3 regions of the Bacillus yunxiaonensis genome follow, and region 3 is predicted to be linked to each of the others. Evidence: riboswitches for the same ligand, from Rfam matches in the RefSeq annotation. Region 3 holds a riboswitch; each other region holds the start of a gene.

Region 1 (3,272 bases), on a different contig from region 3:
TTTCTAGTCAGCGTGCTTATTTTAAACGTACTTTTTCACTTTTTTCAAGCTGAATCACTTTACCATCTTGCACAACAATTGTAATCGAACCATATTTCATATCAGTAAGCATAGATTGAATTTTACTTGCTACTTCTTCAAATTGTCCGCGTACTCCCACGAACAGCCCCCCTTTTTTCATAAAAAAAATCTTTCCCATTTCGAAAAGACTGTTCCGGTAACGTATCTACCTTATCTTTCAAAATGGATGCCATTTTGCTGGAAGTAGCACCTTACTCCTATAAAGTAGGTTGCCGGGCTTCGTCGGGCCAGTTCCCTCCGCCACTCTTGATAAGAATTATATTTGTATTTTATCACAATTCTGATTTTTTTCAATCCTAGTTTTCCGATAAATTTTATTTATTATAAAGTGAAACTTTCATCAGTGGAGGATTTCTTTATCCCCCACTGATAGAAAGCCTGCCCAATCAGGCACATGCCAGCAGTTATTCCCCATCTATCTTCTGTAGAAAAGCGGAAGCGGCTCGCCCAGAATCGCAGGACGTTGGAGCACCCGACATAGAGGGGCTTTTTGCCTCGTACGAGGGGGCGAAACGATCGGAGATTCTAGCCGCTAGAGCTGGACAACGATTCGCTCTCCATTTTGAGGTGGGGTCTTACAGCCCGCGAATAGCGGGATAAAAAAGGAGTAGTTCATCTAAACAACTCCTACTTCAACTAAACGAGGGTGTATTCATACAAGTTCCTTCACACGTATGCGATCGTTTCCAATAATATTTTCATACGATTCCCTCTCTACAACAACTTGCGATTTTCCATTTTTCGCAAACACCACTGCCGGGCGACGAATACGATTATAATTATTTGCCATTGAATAACCATATGCCCCTGTACAAGAGATAGCTAAGAGATCACAAGAAACAACTTTTGGAAGCTTTACATCCCAAATGAGCATATCCCCACTTTCACAACATTTTCCCGCAATTGAAACAACCTCTTCGGCAGATTCATTCGCACGATTTGCTAGCAATGCTTCATAACGAGCTCCATAAAGTGCTGGGCGAAGATTATCTGTCATCCCTCCATCAACCGATACATATTTACGGATGCCTGGAATATCTTTAATCGCTCCTACTGTATACAGCGTTGTTCCTGCATCTCCAACAATACTACGACCTGGTTCCATCCAAATTTCTGGAAGGGGATATTCGCATACTGTAAACTGCTCGCGTACCGCATCCGTCACAGCTTTCACATATTCACCAAGGACAAGTGGCGTGTCCCCTTCCGTATAGCGAATTCCGAAACCGCCTCCTACATTTAGTACTGGCGCTACATAGTTCATTTCTTTTCTCACTGTTTCCAAGAAATTACGAAGCACCTCAATTGCACGAACAAATCCTGCCGTCTCAAATATTTGCGATCCGATATGGGAATGAATTCCTAATATACGATAGTTTGATTTTTCTAATGCACTTTTTACCGCTTGTGATGCATGCCCTGTTGAAATACCAAAACCAAATTTAGAATCATCTTGACCTGTTGTAATATATTCATGTGTATGCGCTTCTACTCCTGGCGTCACACGAAGCAAGATATTCACAACTTGCTCGTATTCTTTCGCTAAATCATGCAATACTTCTAGTTCAAAAAAATTATCTACAACAAAGCAGCCGATATTAGCTTCTAATGCCATTCTTATTTCTTCTTCTGTTTTATTATTACCATGAAAATGGATGCGCTCTGCTGGAAATCCCGCTTGCAACGCCGTATATAGTTCTCCGCTAGACACAACATCTAGCGACATATTTTCTTCGGCAGCTAACCGGCACATTTCCATGCACAAGAACGCTTTGCTTGCATACGCTACTTGATAAGAGAACCCACTTTCCCTAAATGCACGATGAAATGCACGACATTTCTCACGAATTGCTGTCTCGTCGTAAACATAAAGTGGTGTCCCATATGTTCTTGTAAGTTCAGTAGCATCGCAGCCCCCAATTTCTAAGTGTCCTTGCTCATTAATGCGGCTTGTGCCGTGTAAATACATGTGAATTCCTCCCTTGTTTTCGCAAAACCCTCTATTATATTTCTTATTTTTTACTATTATTCCTAATTTATATAAACAAAAAACGCGCGGAACAATGTTCACACGCGTTTCTTATCGGAAGAATCTATGACGAAAAAATAAATGTATTGTTATTTTCTCAAATAAGAAACCGCATCAAACATCTCCTAATAGCTCTCCATAAGCAAAATACTTATGACAGTACTACATTTATTCAATGCAGTCCCAATATATGAATGAAGTGGTCATTCATATATTTCGGCGATAACCCCTTTCAACCTATGATCATGAATACCACTTTATTTCCCATAGTTTACTTTTGATTATCGCAGCCTCTACCTTCGAGTGTAGATGAGGTAAGTCTATTTAATTTTCAAGCATCTTTTTGTTGCTATTAACAATAACAAATGACTAATTTATTTGTCAAACACTTTTTTTTAAATCGGTTTACGACAATTAATTTTCGTATCATCTGGTAAGCGCTTTACATCTATATTTTTCACAGTCCACTCGCCACTATCATTATCAAATGTAATCGTTACTTTTTCAAAGGGGGGAAGCTTTCTCCCCCCTGTTCCTGGCTCATATTTAATTATTTCGATAGATGTCCGAAACAAATATGTACCGCTGTACATTTTTTTCATACTAACAATTTTAGGACAGTCATACGGCTTTTGTTTTCCATAATGTTTTTGAATTGCTTCATTTATTCTCGGAAACAGCACGGAATAGAGGGCATCTTCTAGTAATAACGGCTCATGCTCAGCAGAGAAAGAAGCTGGATTTCCAAGTAAAATGAAACAACTTAATATAAAACAACATATTTTCTTCATGGTACTCCTCCATCTTTCAATCAATGCCTTTATTTTATCCTTCTCTTCTTTTTCTATCCAATTGTTAGAAAATCATCCACAATTTCGCTATGTTTTTATATAATAGTACACATAGTAAAAAAACATATAGATTTGTAGCCGGTCATATACGTAAAAGAGGCGGTTACTTGTAGGTAGTAGGAGGAGCCCGTTATGGTACAACGTTTGTTTCCAAAAGTACGATTTGCTCTCATAGCTGTCGTCTTGTTATGGATCAAAACATATATTGTATACAAGTTAGCTTTTGATATGAAAATTGATAACGCTTTCGAACAAATTATGTTGTTCTTTAATCCATTAGCTTCATTACTATTATTTTTCGGTTTCGCTTT
Region 2 (3,272 bases), on a different contig from region 3:
CTTGAATCTATGACACGTGAGAAAATAACAGTATTGAATTTAATGTAACTCTATAAGGATGAGTAAAAAGGCTCTCTACTCACTTTTATAAAAATGTTGCTAGCACTACATTTCTCTCGCACACATTCTCTATCATTTTCATATATATATATTAACTTCTGATAGAGAGGTGGTGGTCACATGGCAACATTAAACGGCTTAACAGAAGGCGACAAAATCCGCGTTTTTTCAGCTGGACGTGAAATTGACGGTCGAGGTGTTTTCATTCGCTTCCAAGGCAACTTCCTAATCTGGGTTGACAGCCATGCTAATATCAATGTTACAAGTTTAGATACAATTAACATTCGTAAAGTTTCCTAATTGCTCATAAAGTGTTCTAACTCCTAGGACAAAAAAGCAAAGTCTATTTCAAAAAGAGTTATTTAAACCCCTTTTTGAATAGACTCTTTTTTTATAATATTTTTTACACTTTTTATATGACTAATGTTTAGATTATAATCAACGTTAACCCAATATAACCATTCGTTTGTACACTCAATAAAGATCCCCTCTGTACGTGTCTCCCCATCAAATACTTCTATCTTATCTCCTAATGAAAAAAGAGGCGGCAATGCACTCTTTTCTGTTTTTTTACTTACATTCTTTTGTGTATCATAGAGTAGTCTCATACATCGTTCTAAAGAAGCTGCGAGCTCTTCATTTTGCCTTTTTAACTCCTCTATTGCATCTGTCTCCTGGTGCCTATGAATTTCCTTCCCGCATATAAAGCAGTTTCTCTTAAACCAGCTCTCCATCCGCTATCCCTCTTTACCTCACTACTTATGGGCAGTAAAACTTCCACCAAAGTTTTAAGGAAATAAAGCTACCCGTAATTCAACTAACCATTAGTGAAGGATAAAAAAACCTCAGTAATAGCAGCTTTGCTTTATCCCTCATTTTATATACATATTATATGATGCGAAGCCTTAAGTTGTTTCATTATCTTAGACACACCCTATTCTCATAATAATCTGATTATGTTTATTTGCATTGACGAATAAAAAGCCATTTGTTACCCTTGATTATGTTAACTTTATAAATAAATCCTCATTCGTATCTCGGTGAGGTAGAGGTTGCAATTATTAATAGTATGATTTTGAAGATGTGTGGCATCGCTGAACAAATCAGAAAGGAATGATTGCCGAAGTAAGAAGTATCCACAGTACTTTCTTGCTGGGACTGCATTGAATAAGTGCAGGACTGTCACAGGCTTTTTGCTTGTGGAGAGCTATCGAGAGGTATGTCCGTGGGTTTCTTAATAAGATTGAAAAGCGCGTGAACATATACGCGCTTTTTTGTTTTGTTTGGAATCTCAAACACATACATATCTCCGCGCTTGACTTGGTTATACTAATTTTGGAGGTAATTTCTATGCAACAAAAAAAATGGGGCTTTTGGGTACTTACTGCATTTGTAGTTGGAAATATGGTTGGAGCTGGTATTTTCATGGTTCCAAGTACATTAGCACAAACAGCTAGCCCTCTTGGTGTTACATTAGCTTGGTTAACAACAGGATTTGGCGTATTAATGCTAGCTCTTGTTTTCGGTAATTTAGCGATTCGCCGTCCTGATTTAACAACAGGTCCGCAAAGTCATGCCTATGCGCTCTTTTCTTCACAAAAAACGAAAAAAATGGCAGGTTTTAGCATCGTATGGGGTTACTGGGTTGCAAACTGGGCAAGCAACGTAGCCATCATTACATCATTTGCTGGTTATTTATCACTCTTTTTCCCAATTATGAAAGATACTCACGTATTGTTTTCAATTGGAACTTTCGACATTGAAGTTGGAAAATTGATTACGTTCTCCATTTGTACCATTTTATTATGGGGTACACATATGATTTTGGCGAACGGCATAAGCGGTGCTGGTAAATTAAATTTTTTAGCAACAACAACGAAAATAACAGGATTCCTTCTTTTCATCATTGTGACATTATTTGCCTTCCAAGCTTCTAAACTTGGGCAATGGTATACACCAATTATTGATAAAGAAGGTGTTTCACACGGACTACTATCACAAGTAAACTTAGCAGCATTAACAACACTTTGGGCCTTTATCGGCATTGAGTCAGCTGTATTATTATCCAATCGTGCTGTTTCACCAAAAACGGTAAAACGCGCTACTGTTACTGGTTTATTATTAACAGTTTGTATTTATTTAGGGATTACGATTTTAACAATGGGTGTTCTTCATATAGAGAAACTACAAGCATCTGAACGACCATTAGCGGATGCATTAACTGCAGTAATGGGTCATAACGGCGGAAAATTAATGGCGCTGCTTGCACTTACTTCTTTATTTGGATCCATTCTTGGATGGATCTTATTAAGCTCAGAAGTACCATATCAAGCAGCAAAAGAAGGATTCTTTCCATCCTTCTTCACAAAAACCAATAAAAAAGGAAGCCCGATTCATTCGCTTCGTTTAACAAATATTATGTCGCAAGTATTCCTATTCTCAACACTATCCGGGACAATTGCTCAGGCGTATACATTTGTTATTACCGTTTCAACCCTTGCCTATTTAATCCCATACCTCGTTTCTCCAATCTTCCAGCTTAAGCTTGTTGTGACAGGTGAAACATACGAAAATCAAAAAGGTGCTCGTATAACGGACGGAATCATTGCCGCTATTGCTCTTATTTATGCATTATGGGTTATTAAAACTGGCTCTTCTGATATGAAAACATTCCTGCTTGGCATTGGATTATTTGTAGTTGGCTTTGCTTTCTATCCATTAATGAAACGTGACGAGAAAAAAGATAAACAAAAAAAGCAAGTTGCCTAATGAAAGGTAACTTGCTTTTTTTATTCTGTATAGCAATGGGCTGTTAAATATTCAAAATGAATTTATCCCGCATTAACAAGTAGCACGAAGCCCCTACTTATGTTTACAATAAAAAAGGGGGGGATCTCAATGACAATCGAAACACTTTGGAATGATCGTTTTCAGCAACATCTAAAAAAAATCACGATGTACTTTGCGCGCATTGCAAGCAGTCTAGTTTATAGCTTCCTTTTTCTTCTTGGTATAGGCGGCTATTATTATGCAAAGTTTCTTCGTTCACTTCCACCTAAGTTTGTTGTATTAACCATTGTGACGATTTTACTTACAATTGTACTTACTCGTTCTCCCATTCGGACATTTTTACAAAAGCCGGATATCATATATGTATTGCCGCTGGAAGAAAAACTCGCATATTATTTTAAACGATCTCTTATATACAGTTA
Region 3 (3,272 bases):
AGTGTATTACTTTTCATTTATTTCTTGCAATTCAAAATTTTAATAAAAACCCAGTTGATTTATATGATTAATGTGTATTATAATAAAAAAAATTAGAATATGATAAAGCTGATTGGAAAACCAAAGGCTCTTTTCTCACTAGAGAAAGGAGCCTTTTTTATTTTATCTTGCTATCTTTGGGGCAGTAACACTCCCTCCTTAAGATTTTGAGAAGTCAAAAGAGATAGATGGGAGATAACTGTCCGTAAAAACTTGATTGATTCAGCTAACCATTAGTAGAGGATAAAGAATCTCCACTGATGGAAATTTCGCTTTATTATAAACGGAGGTTTTAAACATGCAAAAATTAATTGTCTTTGCCATCATTGGTTTTTTTGCTCAACTCATTGATGGAGCTTTAGGAATGGCATATGGAGTAACGTCTTCCTCATTATTACTCATGTTTGGAATTGCACCCGCTGTTGCTTCAGCATCTGTTCATTTAGCCGAAGTTGTTACAACTGCCGCATCCGGCATCTCACATATCCGATTTGGAAATGTCGATAAATATACCGTTTCAAGACTGACATTACCGGGTGCAATTGGCGCTTTTGTAGGTGCTTGCTTTTTAAGTAACTTACCAGGAAATTTAATTAAACCGTACATTTCAATATTTTTATTCGCATTAGGTGTATATATCTTATTAAGATTTATTTTACAAAAACAAGTTGTTCAAACAAATAACAAACGTCTGTCTGGTAAGCAATTAATTCCACTTGGCCTTTTTGCAGGTTTTGTAGATTCAACAGGCGGTGGCGGCTGGGGACCTATTACTACTCCTGTTTTACTTGCACGCGGTAATGAAGCAAGAAAAGTTGTAGGTTCTGTAGATACGAGTGAATTTCCTGTCTCATTAGCTGCCACATTGGGATTTTTCATTTCTCTAGGCTGGGCACAGATCAGTTGGTTTTGGGTGTTTGCTCTTATGCTTGGCGGTATCATTGCAGCACCAATTGCTGCGTGGCTAGTACGAATTGTTCCTTCTTATTTACTTGGAGTACTTGTCGGAGGACTCATTATTTTCACCAATATCCGTACGCTATTAACAACTTTTAAAGTAAATCAAGATATAATATTTCTTTCTTACATTGCCATAGGTCTTGTCGTTACAATCGCACTTATTATTACGACTCGTAATCACTCACAACATACAAACAAAAAAATTGTATATAACAAACAAAAACAAGTTTCCCCATAAAGGGAAGCTTGTTTTTGTTTTAGTCTCCTCTTCTACAATATATTTTGTCGAAATTTATTTGTCTCAATTTTCTGTTAATTTTAAAGGATTTTTTGAAACATAATGCGAAACTATTGTATAACCTTTTTCATCAGGAGGTTACTTAATTACATATTTTTTAGGATCGGGACGAATTTTGAAAGCGCTTTTCTAAAATAACCATTCTATTTCTCTTTTTTTCTACAAAAAAATCCTTGCAATATTCTCAGAAAATCATTACAATTGCGATATATTAAAAATCATAGCAATAGAGAAATCCTCATCAATCCGATGAGGTAGAGGTTGCGGCTTTTATTAGTAGTCCGGACGAGACGCAGAGAACGTCAATAACTCCGAATGAAAGGAAAAGCTGCCGAAGTTTATACTTCTTCTCTGGAAGTATATGCTGGGGCTGTTTTCGAATAGGAACAGAACTGTCACGTTTACAAAATTACCGTGTAAGCGTGGGGCGCTATCTTAACGGAAGGTATGATGGGGTGGTTATTTTTGAAATGCTCCGCTAAAGTCCTTTAGCGGTTTTTTTTATTCCCCCCCCGCTCCTTCCTATCTTACAAGAAAAGGAGTGTTGAAAATGAACGGCGCAACTACAAAAGTTACCTCTACATCTACAAATCAATCTGCTCAAACACATGGCGAGCTAAAACGCGGATTGAAATCTCGCCATCTTACAATGATTTCACTTGGTGGTACAATCGGAACAGGTTTATTCCTAGCAAGCGGTGGTGTTGTCCACACGGCTGGTCCTGGCGGTGCTCTCGTCGCCTATGCTGCAATTGGTATTATGGTATATTTTTTAATGACAAGTTTAGCAGAATTAGCATCGTACATTCCTGTAGCAGGATCATTTAGCACCTACGCAACAAGATTTGTTGATCCATCTCTTGGGTTTGCATTAGGTTGGAACTACTGGTATAACTGGGCTATCACGATTGCTGCTGAACTCTCTGCAGTTACATTAATTATGAAATTTTGGTTCCCAAATACCTCTTCCCTGCTTTGGAGTGGAATTTGTTTAGCTATTATGTTCCTTTTAAATTATTTATCTGTCAAAGGATTTGGGGAAGCTGAATATTGGTTTGCACTTATTAAAGTTGTAACTGTTATCGCCTTTTTAATTGTCGGTTTTCTTATGATTTTCGGTATTATGGGTGGAGAGCCTGTTGGTTTTAAAAACTTCACAGTTGCAGATGCACCGTTTAGCGGCGGCTTCATGGCAATCATTGGTGTATTTATGGCAGCTGGATTCTCATTCCAAGGAACAGAATTATTAGGAGTTGCGGCTGGTGAAACTAAAGATCCACAACGCAGTATTCCAAAAGCAATTCGCAGCATCTTTTGGCGAATTCTACTGTTCTATATTTTAGCAATTCTTGTAATTGGTTTACTCATTCCATATACAGACAAAAACCTTGCAGCAAGTGATGTAACAGTAAGTCCATTTACACTTGTATTCGCAAAAGCAGGTGTTGCTTTTGCGGCATCTGTAATGAACGCCGTTATTTTAACAGCTGTTCTGTCTGCTGGTAACTCTGGTATGTATGCAGCATCACGTATGCTTTGGGATTTAGCAAACCAAGGTAAAGCACCTAAATTTTTAGGAAAACTAAATAGTCGTGGTATACCTGTAAATGCATTGATTGCAACATCATTAGTTGGATGTGCTGCTTTCTTAGCTTCTTTATTCGGTGATGGCGTGGTCTATGTATGGCTCTTAAATGCTTCTGGTATGTCAGGCTTCATCGCTTGGATCGGAATTGCAATTAGTCACTACCGTTTCCGTAAGGCATACATCGCACAAGGAAAAGATTTAAATGACTTACCATATAAAGCAAAATGGTTCCCATTCGGTCCTATCTTTGCATTTGCACTATGTTTAATCGTTATTCTTGGTCAAAACTACGGTGCATTTATGGGAAAATCTATTGACTGGAACGGTATACTCGTTTCATATATTGGCCTACCTCTTTTCTTAATACTTTGGTTAGGTTATAAATTT

What was found. Region 3 has a riboswitch for lysine ahead of WAX78_RS03490 (amino acid permease). Riboswitches for the same ligand answer to the same signal wherever they lie in the genome.
Region 1: linked by a shared signal. The riboswitch ahead of lysA (diaminopimelate decarboxylase) and the one ahead of WAX78_RS03490 (amino acid permease) in region 3 are both predicted to bind lysine.
Region 2: linked by a shared signal. The riboswitch ahead of WAX78_RS17965 (amino acid permease) and the one ahead of WAX78_RS03490 (amino acid permease) in region 3 are both predicted to bind lysine.

The regions. Positions count from the first base shown of each region.
Region 1 covers NZ_JBAWSV010000004.1:203,737-207,008, reverse strand. Annotated here, with positions in the region: gene WAX78_RS13175 (YezD family protein) at 17-160, opposite strand; SAM riboswitch class I at 229-337, opposite strand; gene lysA (diaminopimelate decarboxylase) at 734-2,050, opposite strand; lysine riboswitch at 2,232-2,414, opposite strand; gene WAX78_RS13165 (DUF3888 domain-containing protein) at 2,506-2,901, opposite strand; gene WAX78_RS13160 (LTA synthase family protein) at 3,094-3,272, shown strand, end outside.
Region 2 covers NZ_JBAWSV010000006.1:117,435-120,706, reverse strand. Annotated here, with positions in the region: gene WAX78_RS17975 (hypothetical protein) at 181-360, shown strand; gene WAX78_RS17970 (hypothetical protein) at 423-794, opposite strand; lysine riboswitch at 1,099-1,278, shown strand; gene WAX78_RS17965 (amino acid permease) at 1,411-2,829, shown strand; gene WAX78_RS17960 (ABC transporter permease) at 2,959-3,272, shown strand, end outside.
Region 3 covers NZ_JBAWSV010000001.1:700,050-703,321, forward strand. Annotated here, with positions in the region: gene WAX78_RS03485 (sulfite exporter TauE/SafE family protein) at 338-1,237, shown strand; lysine riboswitch at 1,545-1,738, shown strand; gene WAX78_RS03490 (amino acid permease) at 1,848-3,272, shown strand, end outside.